4 regions of the Lysinibacillus sp. NPDC056959 genome follow, and region 4 is predicted to be linked to each of the others. Evidence: riboswitches for the same ligand, from Rfam matches in the RefSeq annotation. Region 4 holds a riboswitch; each other region holds the start of a gene.

Region 1 (6,114 bases), on a different contig from region 4:
GAGCTGTAGCTCTGTTAATTGTTATTCAATTTACTTGTGATGTGGCACAATGCGGAAATGTGGAAGAATCGCGGGACTTTTTCGTTAATATGTTACGCACATATAAAGTGGAAAACTATCTAACTGAAAATGAAAGAGACTTTTTACAAGCTTCAGAGCCAGATGTGCAAGAAGCCATTAATATTTCGTGGCAATACGAGGCTTATTGGACGCTTATTTGGGCACTTGGCTTTGTTGAAGAGCTTGATTTTCCTGATGAAGTATGCGATTGCGAGTATGCCATTCAAGTTGTTTCTAACTGTGAAACATTTGAACAATTTTATCTTCAAGCTGTCATGCGTAGTCAGGAAGAGATTTTGGATGAAGCCGACAAAATCTACAGATATCATTGGGCTTGCGTAGATAGTCGTATACAAGAACGACCAGCTCCTGTGGGGATGAATGAAAGTATCGTTATGGAAAGACGTAGGGGCTTGTTCTGGATGATAGGGCATCGTAATGAAGAATGGGATTCTATTTCGATGGATACTTAAATTTAAAAGAAAAATAGCAAACTAGAAGTAGAAACTAGTTTGCTATTTTAATAATATTATTTAATCCTGTATTAATGTGCAGTAATTTACTTTACCGAAAGTGAAGCGTCAGGTGCAAACCTCACCTCAAAAGTAAGAAAGGACTGCCCGTAAAAACTCGAATGGTAAAGACTAATAATCAGTGGGGATGAAGAGACCCCCACTGATTAAAGTTTTACTTTATATAATTCGGCTTACTTACTTTATCAATCAGAAGAATCTAAAGCTACGCGTTCTTCTATCGCCGGAACTGCTGCGGATGCATTTGAACCTCCGTTGAACGCTACAAAGCTTGTTAGTGCGATACTTAATGATAATAAGACCTTACGTTTCTTACCTTTTGTCACTCTCTATCAGTCCTTCGTTATATGTTAAGACCAATTATAGATAGTGAAGTTTAAAGTAAAAGGGGAGTTTATTTAAATTTGGTCAAATGTCATTGTTTTGGATTATTTAAGCGGAGGAAGGTAAAAAAACATCTCCAAAGTGTAAGTACACTGTAGAGATGTAATTTTATTTATAGTGATACGTGCTAGCTCTAGGATGATTCCGTTGTATTTGATTGAACCATGCACGATCCTTTTCCTCTTGTTTTAATGTACTAACAATGGTTGATGAGCAGCTAACACAGATTTTTGCCTGAGTAATTTGTCCACAGCGTTCACAAGGTGCACCTAAATTAGGGAAAATCGATTTTTTTAACTTTCCGGCTTTTACCCATTTATGGAGTAGGTCTGATGAAACCCCAGTTAATGCAACTACCTCATCGTTCGTTAAATAGCGATTATTTTTTCTTAGTAAAAAATGATGTAATTCTGAAAAAATATCTTCTTCTCTCACATCAATCCTTTTGGTGAATAGCAGCATATTTATTACTCTCCCTGTTTATATTAATTGATGACTTCTCCTATATTGTCATTTACGTTGTTAGGTTGATCGTCATATTTATAGTTTTCCCAACGATTTCGTGCTAGTTTTCGATATTTATTGGAAACATGTCGATCTGCAATTAATCGAGAGAATCCTTTTTTCGCCTCAGCAATATCTCCAAGTCGAAGGCTTAATTCTGCATGTAAATATTGAATTCTCTCTCCGCCCTCTTGATTGGATGCAAAAGATTTACTGTAAAAGTCTCTTGCAGCAAAGAGGTAGCGCATTTCCGATTCATGATCATTTTTTAAGCGATATAGCCATGCTATTTTTAGTGCGAAATTGGCCATAAGAAGTGACTCTTCCATTGATGCTCTTGATACAAGATAGGCTAATTTAAGGCTTACAATGGCATCATCAATCGTACGGTCTTTGCAAATATCCATTGGTTTTTGTAGCTCTTTAATGTAAAGCTCATCTATAAGAAGCATGAAAGGTCCATACGTTCTTGTCATTGATTTGTGGTAAGCGTAGCCACAATGCGGACAAACGGCAACCTCATATAATAACGGGTTTAAACCCTCATAAACTGGCATGAAGTCTGTTTGTTCTTCGATAATTTTATATCGATTAGGGCGTACTTTATATGTAGTAAAATGCTTTTTACAAAACTTACAATCCACACTACTTTCATAGTAGTAAATGTTAAATGCCATCAGAATCAACTCCTTTCCACTCAAATAATAATTTCATCTCACTACCCTCACCTCTGACGGTAGTGAGATGAATGTGGATATATTTCTTTTGTTCTATTTATATGAAGGACAATGTCGTTCAATATATTTAATTTAGTTTCTCTTATATTAACAATTCTATGTTCTTTGGTATACTCCTTTAGAATTATTAAAATAAAAATGTTCATTACTTTCTTAGTTTTTTGAAATTTAGGTATGTACCCGTAATAGTGTTTATCGGTGTAGTTAAAGCAAGTTATACATTCTTTTAAGTTTGTCAAAATACGTACATATATTTAATTAAAAAAGTTATTGCGTATGTAATATTACCTATAATTAATTTCGGTATAAAGATGTTTCTTAATGTAAAATTAAAATTGTATTAGTTGGAAAAATATAGAGTTGGATGTTGGCCAATAAGAGGAGTCATACAACGCTTGCCTGTAGTGAAAATTAGCCATTTAATTATAGATTTATCATCAATGCACCTGGTGAAAATATACAAAATGAAAAGGAGAGAACAATGGATTATAAAATTGTATTTTTTGACGTAGATGGAACGCTTGTTAATTATGAAGATGGTCGTATGCAAGAAAGTACAAGGAACGCTATTCAACAATTAAAGGATAAAGGAATTCATATTGTAGCTGCTACAGGAAGACCTTTATCAATGTGCCAGGATTTAAGAAATGTAGGAATAGAGACGTTTATTACAGCTAATGGTGCATATGTTAAGCACCAAGATCAAGTCATACATAAAATACCGGTCGCCAAAGAAGTGGTCCAAGTAGTGAAGGCTTTTGCTGATGAAAATAAACAAAGTCTATCGTTTTTCACAGAAACATTATCAATGAATAACGTCCAAGAAAAAAAGACATTAAAAGCTATGAAAGAAACATTATCTTTGCGGGAGTTTCCCGTTATCAATGAAGATATTGTAACGCAAGAAGTGTATTTAATGTGTTTATATGTTGATGAGGATATTGAGAAAAAGTATACCTCTACATTTCCTCATTTATTATTTAAAAGGTGGCATCCTTACATTACAAATATTTTGCAACAGGATATTTCTAAGTCTATTGCTGTTCAAGCTGTACTAGAATATTTCGACTTGAGTACAGAAGAAGCACTTGCTTTTGGGGATGGAGATAATGATATCGACATGCTAGAGAAGGTCGGCTTTGGTATTGCAATGGGTAATGGTAGTGAAGCATTAAAAAATGTCGCTAATTTTGTAACAAAGAAATCAACAGAAGATGGTATTGATTATGCTCTTCGTGAGCTAAAAATCATTTAATGGAAAAAATCGTATTAAGTTCATAGCTCTCATGTTGATCGTGTTTCTAAAAAGGAAAAAAATCTAAATAAATGATTAAGAAAGGTCTGGTTCAATATGTATTGAATCAGACCTGTTGCTATATTAAGGCAATATAGCAAATGAGCGGACAGGGAATCCAGATGCTTTTTCAGGCTTTGCCACAATATTGAATATAACGGCGCCTTTTGGAGGTAGCTTATCCAAATTTGTCATAAGCTCAATTTGATAAGTATCTTGCTCAAGCACAAAATATTCGCCATCTAACTTACCGTTTTTACGAAAATCTGTTGCTGAATCCGTATCAAAAGTTTCGTGGCCAATCGCACTTACTTTTCGTTTGTTGAATAAAAATTGCAACGCTTCTAATCCCCAGCCAGGAATATGATTATTGCCATCAGCATCTTTGTTGCTGAAAGCCTCTTTATCTGGCCAACGTTTACTCCAATCGGTGCGTAGCGCAACGAAGGTACCTTCTTCAATTTCTCCATATTCAGCTTCAAAGTTAATAATATCTTGAACGCTTAACGTGTAGTCGTTGTTAATTTCAGCTTCCTTCGATTTATCAATAACGATGAGTGGGAGTACTAGTTCTTTTAGCTCCAATTCCTCTAAATAGCGTGTTTCTCTCACGAAATGGATTGGTGGGTCGATATGTGTTCCGTATTGCCCAGGGAAAGTGAATTGTTGTGCAAAGAAGCCATCATCATGCGAAAATAATGTTTCAAATTTTGCATCATCAAACATAAAGAAATGAGGAGAGTTTGGACCGAATGTATGTGTTAAATCAACCCATTCTTTTGATTTTAATAGTTGTATTGCTTGTAAAAGTTCGTTTGTCATTATAGTTCCCTGCTTTCTGTTAATTATTTTGAATGCAACAATAAAAAAGAGCCCTCCTTGTAGAAGAGGACTCTTGTGCAGAAGCAAATGCAGTAAGTCTTCTCATCTTCAAGGCTAAATTTTGCCATTTGGAATTAGCACCATACCTATAGGCTGGTTGCTGAGACTTCATAGGGCCAATCCCTCCGTCTCTCTTGATAAGAAAATAAAATATAAGAATTTTCGGAAATAAAATTTATGAATACTTTAGCATATTTATATATAGTTTACAAGTTCAGTAGGGATACGTGGTTATAATTCATAAAGAAGATGCTAAAGGCAAAAAAAAGAGGCCCTCTTCAAAGGACCAACTTTTCACCAACCCAAAATTAGTGTTAGCTTACAACAGCCGCTATCAGTAAATAGTATACGAAATCCATCTGGTGTATAGGTAGTATCGAATTTTACCGTAATGCCTGTTGACGCAATTAACTTTTCAACTTCTGTTTTATTTGATTGTTGTGCTGCGTTCATAAGATCATGTGCAAATTGCTCTGATTCATCAATTTTATCCGTAAGTAATTGTGCTTGCTGCATAATAACTTTGATTCGTTTCGCAGAAGTCTTTAATTTTACTGTATTGATGGATGGAAATGGACCTCTATTCGTTGGGTCAGGCATTGCTAGATGTTTAGAAGGTAGTTGAGTAGTTGGTTGATTTGCCATTACCCATGCCGGATAATAATTAGGATAGACAAAATACGGATAAGGATTGTAATACACTAAATTCCTCCTATCCTATAGTTGATACATTATCTTATGTACAACAGAGACTTTAGGTGTTAATGGCCGTGCTTTGAAAAGCTTGAGCGAAAAGGACCTCAGTTCAACGGCTTAAATCCCGATCAATTTATTCTTCTTCAAAAGGAGTTATTAAAATGGATATTCGTGCATACATAAAAAATGGTTTTGAAATTTACTATGAACGTTATAATCAGGTGTCTGAAGATGGATTTTGTAGATGGATGTGCCCGGATGTACCTGAAGAAATGAAGGTAGTTGATATCGATGCAGAGTGGTCTGTGTGGAGAATGATTCCTTCCACCGTAACGGAGGGAGATATTCAAACGTTAGAAAAAGAGTTCGGACTTAATTTTCCCGAATGGTATAAAGCTTTTATTTCAACGTATCATCATTATTTTGGTGTAATACCTGACCAAAGTATTGAGGATCCTTTAAATAATGTAAGAGATATGTTTAATCCATCATTATGCAGTTTAGGATATCTTCCATTTTCGTGGGATACAGAGTATGGAAAAATAATTTGTATTGATTTAAATAATAATGCTGATGAAGAAAGTTGTGCCATATATGAAATTGAACATGAAATTTTATTTGAAGATGATGCCGATATTCTATTGTCATTAGACTATCTGTATCCAAATTTTAAGGCATATTTTGATGATACTTTCCTTGAATCTAATAAATAGCAAAAAGGAAGGGGCATTTTAGAAAGCACCTTCCTCACATTTTTTATTTATAAGAAACGTACCTATTGTTTGTTTCTATCGAAGATTAACCATAGGAACGTAGTAGCTGCAGCAATCATCACCATGCCGAATCCGTATATAGGAGTATGCGCTAATGATTGTTGGCGAACGATAATTCCTCCAATGTATGATCCTAGGAAAATACCAATGTTAAAGGCCGAAATATTTAATGCTGAAGCCATTGAGATAGCTGATGGTATATATTTTTCAGAAATCTGAACGGCATAAAGCTGTAATCCCGGTACATTCAT
Region 2 (6,114 bases), on a different contig from region 4:
ACAATATAGGCTTGGAGGAATCTATCTAGAGGGTCGGTTAGGGCAACCGAAAGATGTGAACCGTGGATTATATTGGTATGAAAGAGCAGCAAAGCAATATCATGTCGATGCCTTTTATGATTTGGGCTTTATTTGGAGCCAAGGGTTAACAGGTATACGGAATATTGAAAAAGGTATTCATTGGTTTAAACAGGCCGCCCTTCAAGGTGATTCGGAAGCAAAATTACAACTAGGGCACATATACAATAAAGGGGAAGGAATAGCTAGAAATATTAAAGAGGCTATAAAATGGTATGGACTTGCAGCAGATGCAGGAAGTGCGGAAGCGGCAATTTTACTGCAAGAATTGAAAGGGAAGTAAGTATTTTTTATTAAAAAGTAATAGGTTTTTAGATTCAATTATTACCCTTTATGATATAGGTATTAAGTTTTAGTTCCGTTTCTATGAATAGTTATATATTATCAGTTGTGATTGGCCGTTAAAATATCAATATAATAAAGTGGTATTACCTCGAACTAAAACAAAGGAAAAATAAGCATAAAAAAAACAGAGATGATGTCAATTGGCTACCTAAAAGTATTGTGGTAGCTTTTTTGCTGTTTTAGATAATAAGTAAGACAACAGGTACTTTTTGTTCAATTAATGGCAAAAAATGTAATTATAAAAATTGACAGCTATTTATAAAATGTATAAGGTATATGAGGGATTTTGAAAGGTAGTTAGTAGCGATAGCTAATTATAAAGTTACCATTTTTAGTTGATTTAACAAAGGGACAGAGTCATAAGTAATACTGAGGGTGTTCTCACTAAAAGTTAGGGATGACAATTCCACAGGAAGGCGCCTAGCCCGAATGGAAATCAACTCTACGTTATGGTGATGTTTTTTTATTTTTAAGTGAATGGAATTAAATTTTTCTCAGCTTTTAAAAGTACACGGCATGAAAGAGGGTAAATGTGTGATTTTTCAAAAACAGAGAAAGACAACGGCGTTAGATTTAGAGCAATACATTGTAAAAATGGATATAGCGAATCGCAATTCAATAAAAAAGCAAATTGATTTGCTTAAATTGACGAAGCGGGATTTACAATATTTAAAAGCCTTTCAACCTTTTGTAGAAGGCAATATTGATAACATTGTTAATCGATTTTATGAAATGATTGTAACTGAACGTACTCTAGTAGATATTATTAATAAACATAGTTCTGTAGAGAAGCTGAAAATTACTTTAAGACGTCATATTATTGAAATGTTTAATGGTACGATTGATGATGATTTTTATCAAAGAAGAGTTAAAATTGCTAAAGTACATGTACATATCGGGCTTAAAACACAATGGTATATTTGTGCTTTTCAAGATTTAACGGCATCATTTATTGACTTAGTTGAAGAACATGTTCATCATCCAATGGATCAACTTAATACAATTAGGGCTATCTCAAAAATATCTAATTTTGAGCAACAGTTAGTTTTAGAGGCTTTTGAGCATACCATTGAGCAACTTCATGAAAAAATAGAACGTAGAAAAGAAGTAATAGAGAAAAAAATCGTAGCGTCTTCGGAAGGTCTTGCCACAATATCATTGGAAACAAACAACTCGTTTCATCGTTTAAGTGAACAATCGGATGAAATTAAACGACTGGCAAAAAAATCACTTCAAGTGTCGACTATGGCTGAGAGTCAGGCATTAGAAGGTCGTGAACGATTAAAGAATCAATCGCAAAATATGAGTAATATTATTAACTCGCTTGATGGTATAGCGGAAAATATTACACAGTTGGCAGATATGTCAAGGGAAATGGAATCGATTATGAATGTTGTGACAAATATTGCTAATCAAACGAACTTGTTAGCTTTAAATGCGGCAATAGAAGCGGCTCGCGCTGGAGAAGCGGGTAAAGGCTTTAGTGTTGTTGCAGATGAAGTGAGAAAACTATCGATTCAAACAAAGGAATCTGTCACATCGGTTGCGACTTTATTACATAAAACGAATGAGCGGACTGATAAACTTGTTCACTCGCTTAGTAGTATTCAAGAAGAGGTTACTTCTGGTGAGGAAAACATGGTTCAAACGGAAGGTCAATTTACTAATATATTGGACGCTATGACCGAAGCCAAAGAACAAAATGGACAGATGGAAAAAGAAGTACAAGCAATAGTAGAAGTACTAAGTCAATTAGGTATTGCTTTTAATGAAGTGAAAAATTCCGCTGAAGAACTAGCTAGCTTTGCACAAAATTTAAATTAATGAAGTGAAAAGCAAGAGACAAAGAAAAATAAAGATGCTTTACACTGTAGTGTATAATAACACTATATCAACTGTTTATATATACGATCCGCTAGGTAGATAAAAGATACCGGTGAAAATATGCTGTTAAATTCAATATATACTAATTGAACATAGAAAAAAATGGAGCTATCCTTTGCGCTGGATAGCTCCATTTTTGCTAAATTTGTAAAGGGTTTAACGTAATTTTCGATAAAAAAAGTTTATACTGAAATAAAGAACTAAAAATAGGGGCGGTTAATATGAAAACAGTTGTTGTATTAGGTGGCGGAATTACGGGTTTGTGTACGATGCATTATTTACAACGCCAAGTTCAGGAGAAAAACTTAAATGTAAAGCTTGTACTCGTTGAAAAAAATACATACCTTGGTGGTAAGCTTCACTCTGCATATGAACAAGGCTTTATCATGGAAACAGGAGCAGATTCTATAGTAGCGCGTCATAAAGGTGTTATGGAGTTAGTAGAAGAACTTAATTTTGAACAAAATCTTGTGTATAACGAAACGGGTGTTTCGTATATTTACACAAATAATGAGCTACATGCTATCCCAGCAGATTCAACGTTTGGTATTCCTATGAGCTTACAATCTCTAGAGGAAAGCACGCTTGTATCAGAGAAAGGTAAAAAAGAAGCAATAAAGGATTTAACCATGCCAAATGAAGAGTTTACAAAGGAAAGTTCGATTGGGGAATTTTTAACGTACTATTTAGGTGAGGAGCTTGTTCAAAACCAAATAGCGCCCGTACTTGCAGGTGTATACTCGGGAGATTTAAATCAACTTTCAATTGCTTCCACTTTACCGTATTTAATCGATTACAAAAACGATTACGGTAGTATTATTAAAGGCTTTGATGCAAACAGGGAACAATTTTTGAAAGCTGCCAATAAAAAATTTATTTCATTTAAAAATGGTTTATCGTCATTAATTGATCGACTTGAAGAAACATTAACGGATGTAGAAATTATAAAAGGGATTGCCACTATAAGTGTTAAAAAGCAGGAGAATCAGTACTCCGTTACATTAGCAAACGGTAAAATAATTGAAGCAAATCATGTTGTCATGGCACTGCCAAATGAAGCGGTACAAAGCTTATTGCAGGATGAATCTTTGAACGGCTATTTTGAACAATTCAATACTGCATCCGCCATTACGATTTACTTAGGGTTTGATGTACCAGATAATAGATTACCCGCGGATGGAACAGGCTATATTGTGTCACATAATTCAGATGTTATTTGTAATGCAGCAACATGGACAAGTCGCAAGTGGAAACACACGTCAGCAGAAGGAAAATTACTTGTACGACTTTTTTATAAGAGCATTAACCCTGAGTATGAGAGATTGCGTTTGATGTCAGATGAAGAGTTAGCAGCGGTTGCTCTAGAGGATGTAAGAAAAAGCTTGGGGATTGGGGAAACACCAACAATTGTGGACGTGACAAAATGGATCGACCAAATGCCAAAGTATGATTTGGCACATCGTGAAGCGTTGCAAGGTCTCGTACAAGAGCTTGAGAAAAACTATCCGAATTTATCAATAGCGGGTTGCTCTTATTTCGGAGTGGGCATAGGTGCGTGTATTCAAAATGGTAAAAAAATTGGTGAGAAGCTTGCTGAAAAACTATCGTAATTGTTTGATTTAAATCAAAATATGGTATTTTTCGTGAGATTTTACCTCTGTTCTGTGAAATAGTCTTGACTCAATCGTTCGTAAACGATATGATTCTTTTAATTATTTAAAAAATTCATACAACATTCTTATCAAGAGAAGCTGAGGGACTGGCCCTATGAAGCTTCAGCAACCAACTTATTGTCAGGTGCTAAATCCAGAGGACCGTAGTGTCGAAGATGAGAAGGAAAAACAATGACGAAACGTTAAAGCCTTCTTTTTATGTAAAAGAAGGCTTTTTGCATTTTAATTTTTACAAATAAAGGAAGAGAGGCTAGTTTTATGGGATTGCTTGAAAGGTTAAAAACGCATGTTCTTACAGCAGATGGTGCAATTGGTACAGTTTTATATGGCTATGGCTTGGAGTATTGCCACGAGGAAATGAATATACAAAGACCTGAATTAATTGAAAAGATTCATAGAGAGTATATAGCGGCAGGTGCCGATATTATTCAAACGAACACTTACGGAGCTAATGCCATAAAATTAGCCCGCTATGGATTAGAATCTCGTGTGCAGCAGTTTAATGAAGCTGCTATAACGATTGCAAAACGAGCAGCGGCAGATGGTGGACAATTTGTCTTAGGTACTATTGGGGGAATCCGTGGTATTCGAAAAAGCGACGCAACGTTAAAGGAAATTTTAGCAACAGTTAATGAGCAGGCAACTGTTTTACTTGCAGGAAATCCAGATGGCCTTTTACTTGAGACATATTATGATTTTGAAGAGTTAACAGCGACTTTAGCAATGCTACGAGCTAAAACGAAATTACCGATTATTGCTCAAGTTTCTATGCACGAACCAGGAATTTTACAAAATGGAATGAGCTTAAATAACGCTTTACATGAACTTGAAGCGCTAGGTGCTGATCTCGTAGGTGTTAACTGTCGCTTAGGTCCTCACCATACAATACAAGCATTTGAAGGTGTGGAGCTTCCTAAGAAAGCATTTATGTCAGCGTATCCGAATGCTTCTCTTCTTGATGTAGAGGATGGCCGTGTCGTTTATGAGTCGGAGGCAGATTATTTTGGTCGAGCAGCTGTAGAGCTTCGTGATCAGGGGGTACGTTTAATTGGTGGTTGCTGTGGTACGACACCAAAGCATATTGCTGCAGCGAAAAAGTACTTAGAGGAGTTATCTCCAATCGAAGAAAAGTATGCAAAGCCAGAAAAAGTAGAGATTGTCCGTGAGGCTGAGCCAGCAAATTACGAACCATTACATGTAAAAGTAAAACGTGAACGCTCAGTTATAGTGGAATTAGATACACCAAGACATTTAGAAATTGAAGGCTTTATTGCGGGAGCAAGAAAAATATATGAGGCGGGCGCAGATGTAGTCATGATGGCAGATAATTCACTTGCTTCTCCAAGGATTAGTAATGTCGCAATGGGTGCCTTACTGAAAGAAACACACGGGGTACGACCGTTAACTCATATAACATGCCGAGATCGTAATTTAATTGGACTTCAATCACATTTAATGGGATTAAATGCACTAGGTATTCACGATATTTTAGCAGTGACTGGAGATCCGACGAAGGTGGGCGATTTCCCAGGGGCCACAAGCGTTTATGACGTATCTTCAATGGAGCTAATCCAATTAATAAAACAGTTAAATGAAGGTGTATCGTTCTCGGGGAAACCACTTCGTAAAAAGGCGAATTTCTCTGTAGCGGCTGCCTTTAATCCTAATGTACGTGTACTAGATCGCGCGGTATCTCGATTAGAGAAGAAAATTGAATATGGGGCAGATTATTTTATTTCGCAGCCTGTTTATACAAAGGGAAAAATCGTGGAAATATACGAGGCGACAAAGCATTTAGAAACACCAATTTATATTGGCATTATGCCAGTAACGAGCTATAAAAGTGCGGAGTTTTTACATCATGAAGTGCCAGGCATCAAACTATCCGATGATGTGTTAGCCCGTATGAAGGCATGTGGCGATGATAAAGAACGCGCAACACTAGAAGGGATTGCAATTGCCAAGGAATTAGTAGAAGTAGCAGCGGAATATTTCAATGGTATTTACCTCATCACACCATTTTTACGCTATGACATGACACTAGAATTGATGAAATTTATTGAGCAATTGGATGAACAGAAAAAAGGGGTAAGTATAAATGGCTAAGCACTTGATTGAAGAACAACTAGAGAAA
Region 3 (6,114 bases), on a different contig from region 4:
AACATTAGGGCAGGTAAGGCAATTAAGCCACCTCCACCAACGACCGCATCTACAAAGGCGGCTAAAAATCCAAAAGATATTAATAATATGACTACATTTAAATCTACTTCAAATAGCATGTTTACACCTCTTTAGATAGTTACTACTGAAATAGTAACTAAAATTCACTGAGCTGTAAAGACTAATTTTTTCGTTGGCGTACCTTCATACCCTTCAATTATAATAGAGGAAATGGAGGGATTCGATGGAATTATTAATCGCCCAATTAAAAGAACTGGGATTCACAGAATATGAAGCTAAGGCCTATACGGCACTCGTACAAAATAGTCATGTAAGTGCCTATCAAGTAAGTAAAAACTCCGGTATCCCACGTGCAAGAATATATGACATACTTAATGTACTTGTTGAAAAAGGGTTAGTAATGAAAGAAGAAACTGCAGATCAAACGACATACTCTTCCATTCCGGTTGCTGTGTTTTTACAACAAATTGAGCAACGCTGGCAATCGAATTTTACGTCGATTAGTGATCAATTAGAAAAATTAGAGGTAAAAGAGCAGGAAGCGGAGCATAAGGTTGTTACGCTAAAAGGAAAAGAGGCAATCGTCAATTATTGTCAGTCGTTATTACAAAAAGCGGAGAAAAAAGTACTATTATCAATGTGGGAAGATATGTATGAAAAATTGCGAGAAGATATACATGAGGTCTCTCAGCGTATTCCGGTTCATGGCATTACATTGTATGTGGATGAAAATGTTGCATCGATTGACCAGCATCGCATTACTCAATATACGAGGAATGCTGCTACGCCCCATTGGTTTATACTGTCTATAGATGGTCAAGAGATGATTTATGGTCACTCACCGTCCAATCAAGAAACGGCTTTTATAACAAATGACCCAGTGCATATTTATTTATTAGAGGATTATATATGGCATGACGTGCTTGTCAATCGACTGTTAAAGCGCGATGATACGGAGCTTGGGGAATGGATTACAAAAGAACGTAAAGCCTTTTTCGTAGAGTGAAAATAATAAAAGAATCTACAAGCCATCATGTACAGATGGCTTGTAGATTCTTATTTTATGTTATATAAGATCTTTTATCTTAATAAAAAACTTTATCAACATTGTATTTAGCGCGGAATGTATTAACCGCGTATGTTTCGTAAATTTCACGTTCCATTGGATCATCTACTTCGTACACTTCAATTTTGAAAACTTCATCACGATGATTTTTCATCGGTGACACATTGTCTTCGAAATGCTTTTTAATACGTTGACGAATCTTACGTGCTTTACCGACAAATAATAGTTCATTCTGTTCATTGTAGAATAAGAAAATGCCGCCATTTTCACGTGTGATTTTATGGAAATCAATAAAACCGAAATACGGTGTGATTGGTACATCACCTGGCTTTACATCTTGTTCGCGTTGGCGAATTACTAAATCTGGTTTTGGAAATTCAATTTTAATCAAACTATTCACGTTCCTCTCTGTTACTAAAGGTATATGTTAACATAATTACAGCTTGTTTACCATAAAATATATGGACTTAGCTTCAATATTAGTTTTAAACAAATTACATAATGACATGCATGGTCAATAACGAAATATTCTATGTATTGTTGATATTCTTAATTGTTCATGTTACAATTCATTTTAATTAAATAATCTTATCATGAGAAGTTGAGGGATTTGGCCCGATGACGCTTCAGCAACCTCTAACAAAAGTTAGAAAGGTGCTAATTCCAGCAAAGGATTTGTCCTTTGAGAGATAAGAGTGAACGTGGTAAACATCCTTCTCATTCTATCTCAAATGGAATGAGAGGGATTTTTTAATTTCATCGAAAAAAAGACTTTACGCAAGGCCTGTGTATGGAGACTAAGGCCAATAATGGGTTAACAGAGAGAAATATAAGAGAGGGGAATGCAAGATGCCAATTAATATTCCAAAAAACTTACCAGCTGGAGAACATTTACGTGAGGAAAAAATCTTCGTAATGGAAGAGGATAGAGCGAAAACTCAACAAATTCGTCCGTTAAATATCTTAATCTTTAATTTAATGCCAGAAAAAGAAAAAACAGAGCTGCAATTACTACGTTTATTAGGGAATACCCCGTTACAAGTGAATATTACATTTTTGAATACTGCTACTCATGAATCGAAAAATGTTAGTAAATCACATTTACAATTATTTTATACGACGTTCGATCAAATTCGTCATCGTCGCTATGATGGCATGATTATTACGGGGGCACCAGTAGAAAAAATGCCGTTTGAAGAAGTGAACTACTGGCAGGAAATTTCAGAAATTATGGACTGGTCCAAAACAAACGTAACATCGGTTCTACATATATGTTGGGGTGCTCAGGCAGCGTTATACCATCATTACGGTATTGGCAAAATTGGGCTTTCTGCTAAATGCTCAGGTGTATATTCTCATGTTATCACGGATTTAACAGTGGATTTAGTACGCGGCTTTAGTGATTTGTTTACGGCACCACATTCGCGTTATACGTCTGTATCGATTGATGAAGTACGCAACCACCCTGATTTACGATTGCTCTCTTATTCAGAAGATGCTGGTGTTTTCATTGTGCAATCTAAAGACAATAAAAATATTATGATTACTGGTCACCTTGAATATGATGCAACCACTTTAGCGGATGAATATAGTCGTGATGTTGCGAAAGGATTAGATATTGAGGTACCAGTGAATTACTTCCCAAATGATGATCCAGCGAATGAACCGATTAATACGTGGCGTGCTCATACACATTTGTTATTCTCGAACTGGTTGAACTACTATGTTTATCAAGAAACACCATACGAATGGGATTTTGTTGATCAAATTGAATATCATATTTAGTGCTATAGAAAAATGATGACCTTGATATTATAGGGTCATCATTTTTTACTTTTCTCATTTCCGTTCCAGCAGGGCACCCTCCTGAGGGCGTCCGATGAGCCGCTTCACTTTTGGTGATGAACAATACTGCTGTTAATTGTCTGGCGATTTTTTATTCTTATCACTGTTTGGCGTATTTCCGGTATCGCTATCATTCTGTGTAGAATTTCCGGTATCGTTTTCACTTTTACTTTGTGTAGTATTTCCGGCATTATTATTACTTGCACTTTGAGCAGCATTCCCACCATTGCTGTTACTATCACTTTGAGTAGAACTATCGATATTGCTACTATTTGCACTTTGAGCAGAATTATCGTTATTGCTACTACCTGCACTATGAGAAGCATTCCCGCCATTGCTACTACTATCACTCTGTGTAGTATCTCCGTTATTACTATCATTTTGATTTTGCGTACTACTATTACATTGCGTATTATCTCCTTGATTACCATTGATTTTTCGAATCTTCGCGACTATTAATAATAGTAATGGTAATAAAATCATTAAAATGAAGGAGAATATAGGCCATATATCTCTATTGTAAATATTGGAATGAATGATATTTGGATGAACAATTTGTGAAATTCCAAGGATAATCATGCCGAGTGGAAAAATGAGAGGGCGATGATTTTTAATTTTAAATATTTGTGCGATACCGATAACCGAAGCATAAAAATACATAAAAGTCCTAATATAAATTGATATAATCCACATGGCTGCCATAATAACTTCAATACGCTGCAAAAAATTCCCGATTGAAATTCTTTGAGCTAATGCATAGCTAGGAAATGTCCTAGATGCTGTATTTACAGGACCTAGGACAAGGATAGACAGTGCGATAATCGTAATTAAGGCAATCCCTCCAATAATTGTGCCAATGTAATAACCTTTTTGTGCAGATTTTTGTACGTTAACTGTGGAAGGGAAAATCATTAATAATACAGCAAGCGGGAATGAAAAAAGACTTATAAATCGAATCATACTAAAGAATAATGATTTTTTTGATGTTTCCATTATTGGCTGTATATTTTCGATTTGGATGGATGGTGTAATAAAAATGACAAAGAAAATAAAAATTAATATAAATATGGCAAATAGTATTTCTGCAGAACGTGCAAATACTTCAATTCCTAAAAATGCAGCATAAATAATGATAATACTGAACATAAATGCAAAGGCCATCGTAGGTGTTTCTGGCATTATTTCCGTTTTCATGAAAATTCCAATGAAATATAACAATTCACCGGCAGAAAGTAAGGTTATAAAAATAAAGCCAATCGCAGTAAATTTTCCGAAAAAACGACCTAATATCTTTTCATTAGCCTCTATAAATGTAAGGGTAGGTGTTTTATTTCCTAAAGCAACGAAAAGCTTTACTATGGGCAAACTTATAACGACACCAATGATCGCTGCAATCCATGCATCTTGCTTTGCTTCGCTTGTTACACTCGCAGGGATTATTAAAATGGCTGTCCCGATTGAAAAGAGAAGGGTAATAATCATAAATTGTCTTGAACTAATTATTTCTTTTTCCATTATGAACTACCCCTTTTTCTTAACATAATATTGCCTTATTACTTTGTCAGAGAGATGATGTAATCTTTAATTGGTGAAAAAATATAGGTAATCAAATCTAATGGGCTCGGTATTTTGACCTTTAATAAGATTGCAATATTTAATGCGGTACCAAGCAATAAAAATATCGAAAAAATAACGATCGTTTTCGTTTCTTTATTTTTTTTTAATGTTGGAATAAAGGCATAGGCTATAACAGCAGAAATGATAAATATGAATATCGCCATCATCATAGCTTATTCTCCCTCCGGCTTATTCACTAATGAGTTTTCCATCGTTCCTAAGCCTTGTGTGTTTACATGTACTTCAACTTTAACAGGTAGCTCTTGAAATATGGTTAGCCACTCTTTTTTTATTTTTTTCCACTCTTTCGGATTTGTGCGATGAAGTGCTTCGCCGAATCCAAAAATATCGACCCGATAATTTTGCTGAACTGTACTGATTGTTTTTTCGATTCGCTTTTTAATAAGTTCTTCCGTTTTTTTATTGATGTAGTGAAGCGATTTTTCTTTTGTAAGGTCTATATCACATTCAACTTCTCCGACATTTTGGTTAACATCTATAGAAACATTGATTTTGGGTGATCCATTTTTAAATTTACCTTTTATTTTTGTCTTTGAGTGTGTAATTTCAGTTGATAGAGTACCTCCCTTAGGGCAAGTAAGAGTTTCAATTGTACTTTCTATTTTGTCCTTTAAAAAGCCTAGGCTTCTACTCTCATCTTCCGATAAAAGCCCAATGAGTTTATCTTCTTTAAAAACAGCTAAGCCCGCATATTTTAATAGCACAGGAGATTTCGATCTTTTAACATTTATTTGTTCCATGCCAACATTTTTATCCCCCTGTATTTCAATAGCAGACATGACTACACTATTTTCTTTGCTATTTAAAGTATTAATTATCTCATCAATTTTAATGGATTGGGTTGTACCCCAAGATTTCGCCGACGTCCTAAGAGAATTAAGTAATTTAGTAGCTGGTACTTTTTCGATAGGTGTTAATACATTTAAAACTTCTTCGGCAGTCGCGTCATGAGCAACGATGACATCGAAATCATTTCTGAATTCATGATCTCTTGAAATTAAATCTAATGGCTTGCCAATTCCTTCTGTAGCTAATTCATCGCCGAGCACAACTATTTGAAGATGAGAAAAATAAAGTTTTCGAGCTGTTAATGTTGTCATTTTTCTTATGGCCTCAAACACTGTTGCACCTTTTGAATGATAGGTAATAACCGGTGACCGTCCTGAAGTAGGCTGTTTGGAAGAGATCTCACCAGGAATTACAACTTGAACTGATATGTCAAATTCATTATCTACTTTATCTATTCCTAATGCTGCGACAATTGCTAATTCATTGAGTTCACGCTTACTCCAGCAACCACTTAAAAGTAAAGTAAGAATCATTAGTAAACATATTGCCTTAAATTTTGACATAGTTTATTCCTCGTTTATACATTCTTTTGATTCCTTTTTTTCGTATTAATATATTTATGACCTCTGACAGTGTTTTTTTTACTAATTAAACGTGGTCGAGTCAATAAAGCTCTACGCGGGAACAACACAAGTGCATCTTTTTGATCCTTTAAAATTAAGGGGCCGAATGGACTTAAATATGGAACACCGAAA
Region 4 (6,114 bases):
TAATTCCTCAACGTCTACCCCGTTTTCTGTAAAATATTTAAGTGCCTTTTCTACGATATGTGCCTCACCGTGAAGATGCACGACAATATTCCCGACGATGCCGTTTTTTAATTCAATGATATTGGCTGTTAAAATATTTGGTTGTACATCATAAACTTTGCTCACTTCTGCAAGTAATGGCTTCCCGGTACTTTCACCAAGGAATGTTAAACGAATCACACTTCCGGAAAGATTTAATTGCTCGATAAGGGAAGGAGATAAATTACGTTGAGAAATAGTGTTTAAAAACTTTCGTGTCGTTGGGTGCTGAGGCTTCGAAAATAGTTCTATAGCAGAGCCATATTCCACAACCGTCCCTGATTCAAGAACGGATACATCATCGCAAATTTTTTGAATAACATTCATTTCATGTGTAATGAGTAAAATAGTGATGCCCAGCTCACGGTTAATTTTTAAGAGAAGCTCAAGAATAGCGTCAGTTGTTTCAGGATCGAGAGCACTTGTCGCTTCATCACTGAGTAAAATCTCAGGCTCTTGGGCGAGGGCACGTGCAATAGCGACACGTTGCTTTTGACCACCCGAAAGCTGGCTAGGATAACTATCTAATTTCTCTGTTAGGCCAACAATTTCTGCATATTTTGCAACGCGTTTTTTCACTTCAGAGTCGTTATAGCCTAGAAGTTTTAATGGGACCGAGATATTGTTGTAAACGGTCGCTGTTTTTAAGAGATTAAAATGCTGGAAGATCATGCCGATCTTTTGACGTGTTTCGCGAAGGTCGTTTAAAGAAAGGGAAGTAATATCTACATTGTCGATCAATACTTTTCCTGTTGTTGGACGTTCTAATAAATTAACACAGCGAATAAGGGTACTTTTTCCTGCACCACTGTAGCCAATAACCCCATGAATTTCACCTTTTTTGACATGTAGGTTAATGCCATCTACTGCTTTAACGATACCTTTTTTAGTTTTAAATTCTTTTGTTATATTTTCTAGTTGAATCATACTGTGATATCTCCTTTCTAAGTCCTTTTATAAAGCAAGAATCTGCTAGCATTCCTATAGGAGTCTCGCAGATTCTTAATTTATGAAAGGCCCTTCATCGTTACTTACCAGCTTGGAATAATAGAACCTTTGAATTCCTCTTCAATAAATTTGCGTACTTCATCAGATTGATAGGCTTCAACAAATTTTTTAATCGCTGGGTCATCCTCGTTTTCAGAACGTACCGCGATGTAGTTTACATATGGAGAGTTAGTAGATTCTAAAAGAATGGAGTCTTTTTTAGGATCAATACCAGCATCAAGAGCGAAGTTCGTATTAATAGCTGCCACATCTACTTCACTAAGCTGCTTCGGAATTTGTGCAGCCTCTAATTCAATGAATTTAAAATTCTTTTTGTTTTCTTCCACATCGCGAGTAGAAGCTGTTAAGTCTGCACCTTCTTTTAATTTAATGATGCCTGCCTCTTGAAGGACAAATAGAGCACGGGCACCGTTTGTTGGATCATTTGGTAATCCGAATGTAGCACCATCAGGAACTTCATCCAATGATTTATATTTCTCAGAGTAAATGCCCATTGGAGTTAAAATTGTTTTTCCTACTGGCACTAAATCTGTTTTGTGATCTTTGTTAAATGCATCGAGGAAAGGCTTGTGTTGATAGCTGTTTACATCAAGATCACCCTCGGCTAACGATGTATTTGGTAAAACATAATCAGAGAACGTTTTTAGTTCTACCTCTAAGCCATTTTCTTTGGCAACTTTTGCAGCAACTTCTGCAATTTGTTCGTGTGGACCAGAAGTTACACCTACTACAACTTTATTTTCATTAGTAGCCTTACCTTGACTACCTTTATCTTCTTTAGTACCGCAACCTACTAATGCTGCTACTAATGTGAGACTTGCTAAACCTAGTAAAATTTTGTTTTTCTTTTTCATGAGACATACCTCCAAAGTTGTTTTATCGGTTTGTATAAAAAACAATTTCGCCTTGGCGTAATTGCTGTCCGGATTTTGAATTGTGCTAGCACAATTCATTCCTTTCAAAATCCGTGACATCCGCCGGAGGCTTTTATCTTCATGTAAATGAAGATAAAAAAAACTCTCTTAAAAAATTAAGAGAGGCTCATAAAAAAGTGTCCTCTCTTATCTTTCAAACGATATCGTTTGCAGGATTTAGCACCTTCCTTAAAAAAGGAGGTTGCCGAGCTTCATAGGGCCAGTCCCTCAGCTACTCTTGATAAGAGATTTATAAATATTTTTTTGTAAATCCGATAGGACTAATATAAATTATTGGTTATGGTAAGTCAATGGAATTTTTAAAATTTTTTATTTTATTACAATATTCCATTAAGGGAGATGGGTGGGAATGTTAGTGAGAGTCAACTATGTGTGGGATGGGAGATATGAAACGCATTTTCATGGCTCTATGAGCGATTAGTGGGGGGGTGTGTCGGTATGAAGAAACGGGTTATGACCAATGTTATCCAATAGAAGAAGGGCTAGAGCTACCACAAAAGATAGTGAGATGAAAAGACTGTCCCTTAGCAAGCGTGAGCTGATGGGACAGTTTTTTTGATAGAGGGAATCAAATGCTCATGAGTTAAATAGGTTTAATTTTTCAATTCTGCTGACCGCTTCACGTAAGCGTTCTTCACTTACGAGTAAACCTACACGAACATAGCCTTCACCGTATAGACCGAAGCCATTGCCTGCAGCTACTGCGATATCAGCTTTATCGAGCAATGCATCAGCAAACTGCTCGCTTGTATAACCTAATGGAACAGGGAGCCATGCAAAGAAAGAGCCCTTTGGTGAGGTTACTTGCCAACCAATTCGCTGTGCTTCTTCGATAAGAACATTTCGTCGACGCTCATAAGTCGCTCTTAGCGTATTTGCGCAATCCTGTGATGCTGTAAGGGCAACCGCTGCTGCTTGTTGTACGGCAGGGAATTGACTACAAAATAGATGATCTTGAATAAGATTAATAGCCGCAACAATATCAGCGTTACCAACTGCAAATCCAATACGCCAGCCTGCCATATTATATGTTTTAGATAATGTATACATCTCGATGCCGACCTCTTTGGCACCTTCCGCTTGCAGGAAACTAATAGGTTTCTTGCCGTCAAATCCAATTGCACCGTAAGCGAAATCATGTGAGACGATCATGTTGTGTTCTTTAGCAAAGCGCGCCGTTTCCTCGAAAAATTCAAGTGTTGCAGTACCACCAGTTGGGTTGTTCGGGTAATTTAAGTAAAGTAGCTTAGCCTTTTCTTTTACGTCATCAGAAAGAGCATGATAATCAGGCAGGAAATCATTTTCTGCAAAAAGTGGCATGACTTCAAAATTAACATCACCTAATACAACACCAGATAAGTAATCTGGATATCCAGGATCGGGTAATAACATTGTATCACCGGGGTTTAAAACCGCTAATGGCAGCTCAACAAGACCAATTTTTGTACCACCAAGAATAGCTACCTCAGTTTCAGGGTCAATATCAACATTGTATTCACGTTTGTAGAAGTCTGCAGCTGCTTGACGTAATTCTACTAGGCCGCGGAATGGAGAATATTTATGATTTTGAGGGTTTTCAGCTGCCTCCTGTAACGCTTTTATAACGTGTTGGGGAGTGGGCTGATCTGGATTGCCTTGACCGAGATTGATAACATCGCGCCCTTCTGCTAAAGCACTATTCACTTTTTGCACCAATGCTGCAAAAAATTGAGTCGGGAGTTGCTGTAGTTTTTTTGAGAATTCCATGCATGTTCTCCTTTTTAAAAAATAATAATTGATGCAAATATTATTACTTTTTTTACTAATTGTCTAGAGTCTCAATTTACAAAGATGGACGCACAAAATACAAACAGAGAGCATGCGAGCCTAAGTACAAAGCCGATTCCGAACGTAATTATGCCTTGTCATTGTAACAACATCTGAGGCATCTTAACAATGCCCATAAAACATAGGTTTTGACATTACTTTTAAGCCCTTTAAAATAATATTTAATTTTTTTTTTAATTACTGTAACTTTTATTAAACTTAATCGTACTAATTAATAGAATCTAAAACTAAGAGCAAAAATGATTAGTAAGATTCACTTTCGCGAAAAGGCCAGGGCTCACTTTATTGCTGAGATCCTGGCCTTTTTGTTTTTGTTCCAAAGCTGCTCTAAGCTCAGACAACAGCGATATCATTTTCAATTGTAGTATAATGAAATATAGAAAAGCACAAATGCAGTAAAAGAAATACTTTTGGGAGAAGGGTAGGAATTAAGATGAAAATTGGGTGTATCCAACTAAATGTTGGTTTTGGCAAAGTAGAAGAAAATTTTGCTCGTGCGGAAGAAAAGATTCGTGAAGCGGCAAAACAAGGTGCAGAAATTATTGTATTACCGGAAATGTGGAATACAGGCTATGCGCTTGAAAAATTATCAGAGCTTGCAGATGTGAATGGAGAACGTTCGAAAGCATTTTTATCAAACCTAGCGAAAGAGCTTGGCGTACATATTGTTGGAGGCTCTGTTTCAACGAAGAAGGGCGATAAATTTTACAACACGATGTATACGTTTGATAACAATGGTGAGTTAGTAGGTGAATATAACAAGGCACATCTTTTCCGATTGATGGACGAGCATCTATATTTAGAAGCAGGGGATGAAATGAATCGCTTTGCCCTTGGTGATATCGAGGCTGCAGGTGTGATTTGCTATGATATTCGCTTCCCAGAATGGCTACGTGCTCACGCTTTAGAGGGCGCAAAAGTATTGTTCGTGCCGGCACAATGGCCGACGCCACGTATCGATCATTGGAACACATTGCTGCAAGCACGTGCCATCGAAAATCAATGCTTCGTGATCGCTGTTAATCGTATATCGAGAAAAGTAGAAAACTTTAATGGTCAATCAATGATTATTCAACCGTGGGGCGAAGTGCTTTGGGTTGGTGCAGAGGACGAGGAAGTAGCTGTCATTGACGTGGACTTTTCGATTGTCGATGAAGTACGAGGCAGAATTCCAGTTTATGACGACCGCAGACCAGCATTATATAGTGGAGTAGTTACCGAAAATTAAAATCTGATAGCACGCTCATAGCGATTTTGAGCGTGCTATTCTTGCAACATCGCTGATCAATCATAAACATGTAGTTAGTTTTTATCCTCAATTAAAGAATTGGCGAGCAACATAAATTCAAGCGTAATTCGATTATGCCCCTTCATGAAATTTTTCCCTAAAAGACTTTCAAGCTTTTTTAAACGATGGTAGAGCGTTTGGCGTACGATGAACAGTTGATTAGCGGTTTGTTGTTTAGAGCCGTTCGTTTGCAAGTATACTTGTAGCGTTTCTAATAGCTTACTATTATTTTTTTTGTCGTATTCAATAACGGGCTGTAAATAATCTTGAATCACTTCCTGCAAATTTACTTGCATCTGTAATTTATAGATGAGGTGATACAAATGTAAATCATCATAAAAGTAAGATGTAGTTTGTACTTTACTGCAAATATACAATGTTTCGAGTGCAGTTTGATAACTCTTCGGTATTTCCTCTACGTCTGCTACGACTTTGCCAATGGCTACTTGATACCCTTGAATCATTTGTTTTTTATAAAAATCAGTTTTCAGCAGGGAAGAAACTAATGTATTTAATAATTCGCGACTCGATTTACTATCTTTCTTATGAAGTAAAATAAAAATGACATAGCTTTTCCTTTCGTATAGAAATGGTATAAATCCATTTTGCTCAAAAAGATTTCGATAGTAGAGCTTGCTGTAGACAATATCCTCTTGTACTTTAGAGACTGCATTAGGCATTGCTAACATAAAAACGGCCCCGCTAGAAAGCTTATAGCTAGAATGATAGCTGACGATAAATTTATAAATTTCCTCTTTCGATAGTTTTTGATCGATCCAATCTCCTAAAAAAGAGGCATCCTCAATGTCCCTTTTCTCTTCAATATAAAATTCTCTCATTAACAGCTGTGCCAAGGCAGTAGCTGTACGGTCTAAAATAAGTAATTCAAACTCTGAGAATAGACCATCTTCTCTATAGAGCGTTAAATCTGCATAATGCTGATCAAAAATAAAGATAGGCTCATTTTTAAACACGGTT

What was found. Region 4 has a riboswitch for S-adenosylmethionine ahead of ACFTQ7_RS16425 (MetQ/NlpA family ABC transporter substrate-binding protein). Riboswitches for the same ligand answer to the same signal wherever they lie in the genome.
Region 1: it holds a riboswitch for S-adenosylmethionine, as region 4 does, so the genes downstream of both, ACFTQ7_RS10715 (cyclase family protein) here and ACFTQ7_RS16425 (MetQ/NlpA family ABC transporter substrate-binding protein) in region 4, are expected to answer to the same signal.
Region 2: it holds a riboswitch for S-adenosylmethionine, as region 4 does, so the genes downstream of both, ACFTQ7_RS19200 (bifunctional homocysteine S-methyltransferase/methylenetetrahydrofolate reductase) here and ACFTQ7_RS16425 (MetQ/NlpA family ABC transporter substrate-binding protein) in region 4, are expected to answer to the same signal.
Region 3: it holds a riboswitch for S-adenosylmethionine, as region 4 does, so the genes downstream of both, metA (homoserine O-acetyltransferase MetA) here and ACFTQ7_RS16425 (MetQ/NlpA family ABC transporter substrate-binding protein) in region 4, are expected to answer to the same signal.

What each region holds. Positions count from the first base shown of each region.
Region 1 is NZ_JBHURE010000007.1:57,756-63,869, forward strand. Features, by position in the region: gene ACFTQ7_RS10690 (DUF4272 domain-containing protein) at 1-533, shown strand, start outside; gene ACFTQ7_RS10695 (hypothetical protein) at 779-919, opposite strand; gene ACFTQ7_RS10700 (hypothetical protein) at 1,086-1,439, opposite strand; gene ACFTQ7_RS10705 (DUF2225 domain-containing protein) at 1,463-2,158, opposite strand; gene ACFTQ7_RS10710 (Cof-type HAD-IIB family hydrolase) at 2,700-3,473, shown strand; gene ACFTQ7_RS10715 (cyclase family protein) at 3,597-4,334, opposite strand; SAM riboswitch class I at 4,434-4,538, opposite strand; gene ACFTQ7_RS10720 (YuzC family spore coat inner layer protein) at 4,689-5,096, opposite strand; gene ACFTQ7_RS10725 (SMI1/KNR4 family protein) at 5,252-5,803, shown strand; gene ACFTQ7_RS10730 (MFS transporter) at 5,866-6,114, opposite strand, start outside.
Region 2 is NZ_JBHURE010000021.1:37,317-43,430, reverse strand. Features, by position in the region: gene ACFTQ7_RS19215 (sel1 repeat family protein) at 1-361, shown strand, start outside; gene ACFTQ7_RS19210 (protoglobin domain-containing protein) at 958-2,247, shown strand; gene ACFTQ7_RS19205 (protoporphyrinogen oxidase) at 2,529-3,917, shown strand; SAM riboswitch class I at 4,043-4,142, shown strand; gene ACFTQ7_RS19200 (bifunctional homocysteine S-methyltransferase/methylenetetrahydrofolate reductase) at 4,239-6,086, shown strand; gene metH (methionine synthase) at 6,079-6,114, shown strand, end outside.
Region 3 is NZ_JBHURE010000005.1:72,992-79,105, reverse strand. Features, by position in the region: gene ACFTQ7_RS08175 (TSUP family transporter) at 1-119, opposite strand, end outside; gene ACFTQ7_RS08170 (TrmB family transcriptional regulator) at 245-1,027, shown strand; gene ACFTQ7_RS08165 (nucleotide excision repair endonuclease) at 1,107-1,478, opposite strand; SAM riboswitch class I at 1,673-1,783, shown strand; gene metA (homoserine O-acetyltransferase MetA) at 1,937-2,872, shown strand; gene ACFTQ7_RS08155 (GerAB/ArcD/ProY family transporter) at 3,005-4,447, opposite strand; gene ACFTQ7_RS08150 (hypothetical protein) at 4,486-4,719, opposite strand; gene ACFTQ7_RS08145 (Ger(x)C family spore germination protein) at 4,723-5,922, opposite strand; gene ACFTQ7_RS08140 (spore germination protein) at 5,937-6,114, opposite strand, start outside.
Region 4 is NZ_JBHURE010000015.1:37,304-43,417, forward strand. Features, by position in the region: gene ACFTQ7_RS16420 (methionine ABC transporter ATP-binding protein) at 1-1,005, opposite strand, end outside; gene ACFTQ7_RS16425 (MetQ/NlpA family ABC transporter substrate-binding protein) at 1,110-1,940, opposite strand; SAM riboswitch class I at 2,145-2,248, opposite strand; gene ACFTQ7_RS16430 (pyridoxal phosphate-dependent aminotransferase) at 2,598-3,767, opposite strand; gene ACFTQ7_RS16435 (carbon-nitrogen family hydrolase) at 4,282-5,076, shown strand; gene ACFTQ7_RS16440 (PucR family transcriptional regulator) at 5,151-6,114, opposite strand, start outside.